DNA from 2 places in the Kocuria rhizophila DC2201 genome. Region 1 is predicted to be linked to the other one. Evidence: riboswitches for the same ligand, from Rfam matches in the RefSeq annotation. Region 1 holds a riboswitch; the other holds the start of a gene.
What was found. A riboswitch is a leader RNA that binds a small molecule or an ion and turns the genes downstream of it on or off. The one in region 1 is predicted to bind S-adenosylmethionine.

Region 1 (2,192 bases):
GAAGGTGTACAGGTGGAAGCCGGCGCAGCCGAGGTCCAGGAGGTCGTCGATCAGGGTCAGCGTGGCGGCGGTGCCCCGGTGCCGCAGCTCGTCCGGGGAACCCGCGGTGAGGAACCGGGTGAGCCGCTCGGGCACGGGCACACCGGTGATCTCCGTCATCCGCTGCAACCGTTTCGGGTTGGTCAGCGGCATCAGGCCGGCCACCACGGGAATGTGGATCCCCTCGGAGCGTGCCCGCTCGAGGAACGCGGCGTAGTCCTCGGGCTCGTACAGCACCTGCGTGATCGCGTAGTCAGCGCCGGCCTCCTGCTTCTCCCACAGGGAGGCCAGGTCCGCCTCGAAGTCGCGGCCGCGCGCGGGGGAGGGGTAGCACGCCACCGACACGGACAGCGGCCGGGTGCCGGGGCGGAAGCCGTCCCCGAAACGACGCCGCTCGACGTCGCGGATGAGCCGCACCAGCTCCGAGGCCCGGCCGATCCCCCCGGGAGGGGTCACCCACTCACCCGCACCCAGGGGCGGGTCCCCGCGCAGTGCGAGGAGGTCCCGCACGCCGTCGTCCAGCAGATGCTCCACGGAGCGCTCCAGTCCGGCGCGGTCCGTGCCGCCGCACGTGAAGTGCGCCATCACGGGCGTGCGGGTGGTCCGGCGCAGGTGCCGCAGGGCCTCGCGGGAGACACCGCGCCCGCCCGAGTGTCCGTGCGTGACCGAGAAGAAGTCTGGTCCGGCCTGGGCCATGGCGTCGATGCTGCGCCACACGGTGTCCGGGTCCGTGGTGGGGCGCGGGGGGAACACCTCGAACGAGACGAGCGTGGAACGGCGGGGCCGGCGCACCAGCCAGGACGTGCCCGAGGGCGCGGCGCCCGCCGCGGTGAGGTCCTGGTGGACGGCGGTCAGGGGTGCGGACATATGAGAAAACCTCCGGCGGTAGGACGCCGGAGGTCGATTTCCGTGCGCCGTACTTGCCAGCCACGCGGTTGCGTGACGGCCGGATCGTCATCTGGGGCACCCCACTACAGCAGGAGGGTTGCCGCCCGGTTAGCCAGAGCTTTGCACCGGGACTCATGATCCTTTGTTGGCTGCGACAGTAGCACGGGCGGGGAGAGTGTCAAAAGGAGGCCGTGCGGCGTCGTGGGTCGGGGCGGGGGATCAGCGCGGGAGGGCGCCGCGGGTGCTGCCGGTGTGGTGCGGGTCCCGCGTGAAGCCGAGTACGATCCGCTCGGTGTCCAACAGGTCGGAGGAGTCCTCCGGGCCCGGGCACTGGTCCTCGTGGAAGAGCCGCACGAGGGACACGGTCACCGCGCACAGCGTGAACGAACCGGTGGTGACGGCCAGGAAGAACGGGGCATAGGGCGCGTGCACGGACCAGTCCGTGAACAGGAAGGACGCGGTGTAGACGCACGCGGTGAACACGCCGAGCACGGCGGAAAGCTGGTAGAGGCCGTTCTCCAGTCGGTGGTGACGCAGCAGCGGTGTCATGGATCCCTTGCGGTGCAGACGGTGCGGACGGTGTGCCGCGACGACTCGGGGTGACTCCGGAGGACATGAACGAGAACGAGAATGCGCGGGCCGGCAGTGCGCTCATCCTAGCAACCCGGGGTGTCGTCGCACGTGGGGCCGGTGTGGGCCGTTCTGGGGGCGGGGTTGGGCGCGCAACACGTTTTCATGTCTTCGAATGCACTTGGCCGGAGGCGATCCAGCTGTGAGACTCGTCACCATGACGACCTCCCGCGCCCTGCGCTGCCTGTCCGTGGCCACCCTCGTGCTCGCCCTGGGGGCGTGCGGGGCGCCGTCGGGAGGGGACGGTTCTTCTGGGGCCTCGTCCGCCGCGCCGTCGGGGGCCGGGGTCACGAGCGGGGCGACGCCGGGTCGCTCGGGCGACGCCGCGGCGTCGCCGTCCGCCACGAGTGTGCGGCCCAGCCCCTCGCCGGAGGCGGCGCAGGCCGCCGAGCTGACCCAGAGCTTCACCACGCCGGACGGGAGCATCGGGTTCCGCTACCCGCAGGGATGGACGGTGGGCGCACCGGACGCCTCGACGCCCGAGACCAGGGCGTGGCTCCTCAAGGACGCCGAGGGCGCCACCGTACTCATGCTGGCCATCCGGCCGGACGGGCAGATCGCGAGCCCCGTGACACCCACGAGCACCACGTCCCACGGCACCCTGCCCGGCGCGCTGGACTCCCACGGTGACCCCG
Region 2 (2,192 bases), 510 kb from region 1:
GCTACCACCTGTACCAGGGCATCGGCCCGGCGCTCGGCAACCTGGTGATGGGGCTCGTGTTCGTGTGGCTCTACCGCCGCGGTGGGCGGCTCGCCCCGCTGCTGCTCGCCCACTTCCTGCTGGACGCCGTGGGGTTCCTGGTGCCTCAGCTCCTGGGCGGCTGAGCGCCACCGCGGGTACCAACCCGTTTGCTGGCGGGAACCGCGACCACGGGTGAACCGTGGGGCGCGCGGGAGACGCACCGGCCCGCGGGACCGTGCGAGCGGCGTCGTCGTGCCCGGAGGGTGCGGTGGGCGGGATCAGATGGTGACGGGCCCGTCCGGCGTGTCGAAGGAGACGGCCATGAGACCCGGGGTGCCGTTCGGGGCGCTCCAGGTGACGTCCAGCGAGTGCAGGACGTCCTCCACCGGCCCGCCCAGCCAGTCCGTGACGCGCTCCGGGGATCCGGCGATCTCCATGCCCGTGAGGCGCACGTCCGTGATCCGCGCCCGGGAGGGGTGCATCTCGTCCTCGGAGTCGAAGTGGATCATGAACGGCAGCTGCGGGTCCGAGATCAGGCCCTTGACGCCGATCTGGTGCCACTGCAGCTGACGGCCGTCCGGGAAGATGCGCCCGCCCGGCACGGCGGGGCGCCCCAGCTTCTGCTCGAACGGTGCGAGGTCCGGGACCTCCACGACCCACCCGAGCCAGCCGCCACCGGCCTCCGAGCGGGCACGCACGGCCTGGCCGAACGGCGCCTTGTCCGCGGCGGGGTGCTCCAGGACGGTCACGACCTCCACGTACTGGTGGTCGGTCAGCGGCAGGATCATGTTCCGGGTGCCGAAGCGGGGATGGACCCCGCCCTTCACCGGCTCGATCCCCAACCGGTCCGCGATGCGTTCGGTGGTGGCCTCCAGGCCGTCCGGCTGTGCTGCGAAGGAAACGTGGTCCAGCTTCATGCTGTCATCGTGGCACCCGTCACACGGGCCTCCAAATCGGTGGGTGCAACACTGCGGACACCGGACTTGACGTGGCAGCGGCCGGGTTCCCAGACTGGAGGTCTAGGTCACGAGAGTCAGCGTCAAGCCCCAGCTTGCTGACCGGCAACCCTCCCACCGCGGCGGGGTGCCCTGGGTGAAGACCTGGCCGGGACGTCGTCCGACGCCCACGGCAAGCGCGGGCCACCGGTCGCCCGTTCGTGCGGGCACCGTGCGGACGGTCGCCTGGCCCCTGATCCTTCCGAGAAGGCGAATGGCCATGAGCACAGCACCCACCCCCGACAACCCCCAGGACTGGGCGTTCGAGACCCGCCAGATCCACGCGGGCCAGAACCCTGACCCCGTGACGGGTTCGCGGGCGCTGCCCATCCACCAGACCTCGTCCTTCGTGTTCCCTGATGCGGACACGGCCGCCGCGCGGTTCGCGCTGCAGGACATGGGCCCCATCTACTCCCGCCTGACCAACCCCACCACGGAGGTGGTGGAGAAGCGCATCGCCTCCCTGGAGGGCGGCGTCGGCGCGCTGATGGTCTCCTCCGGGCAGGCCGCGGCCACGCTCGCGGTGCTCAACCTGGGCGGGGCGGGAACCCACGTGGTGGCCAGCCCGTCCCTCTACGGCGGCTCCTACAACCTGCTCAAGCACACGCTGCCGCGGTTGGGCGTGGAGACCACGTTCGTGGCGGACCCGGACGACCCCCAGCAGTGGCGTGACGCCGTGCGGCCCACCACCGTGGCGTTCTTCGGGGAGATGATCCCCAACCCTCGCAACGACGTCCTGGACGTGGAGACCGTTGCCGGGATCGCCCACGAGGCCGGGGTGCCGCTGATCGTGGACAACACCGTGGCCACCCCGTACCTGGTGCGGCCCGTCGAGTGGGGTGCGGACATCGTGCTGCACTCGGGCACCAAGTTCCTGGGCGGGCACGGCACCGCGATCGGCGGGTTCATCGTGGACGCCGGGCGCTTCGACTACGGCGCGGACCCGGAGCGCTTCCCCGGCTTCAACCAGCCGGACCCCACGTACAACGGCCTGGTGTACGCGCGGGATCTGGGGGAGGGCGGAGCCTTCGGCGTCAACCTGTCCTACGTGCTCAAGGCCCGTGTGCAGCTGCTGCGTGACCTGGGCGCGTCCATCTCCCCGTTCAACGCCTTCCTCATCGAGCAGGGGATCGAGACCCTGTCCCTGCGCGTCGAGCGCCACGTGACCAACGCCCA

Region 2: it holds a riboswitch for S-adenosylmethionine, as region 1 does, so the genes downstream of both, KRH_RS08180 (bifunctional o-acetylhomoserine/o-acetylserine sulfhydrylase) here and KRH_RS10335 (methylenetetrahydrofolate reductase) in region 1, are expected to answer to the same signal.

The regions. Positions count from the first base shown of each region.
Region 1 covers NC_010617.1:2,395,217-2,397,408, reverse strand. Annotated here, with positions in the region: gene KRH_RS10335 (methylenetetrahydrofolate reductase) at 1-906, opposite strand, end outside; SAM riboswitch class IV at 951-1,067, opposite strand; gene KRH_RS10330 (hypothetical protein) at 1,147-1,476, opposite strand; gene KRH_RS10325 (hypothetical protein) at 1,715-2,192, shown strand, end outside.
Region 2 covers NC_010617.1:1,880,624-1,882,815, reverse strand. Annotated here, with positions in the region: gene KRH_RS08190 (CPBP family intramembrane glutamic endopeptidase) at 1-164, shown strand, start outside; gene KRH_RS08185 (VOC family protein) at 300-938, opposite strand; SAM riboswitch class IV at 1,044-1,162, shown strand; gene KRH_RS08180 (bifunctional o-acetylhomoserine/o-acetylserine sulfhydrylase) at 1,237-2,192, shown strand, end outside.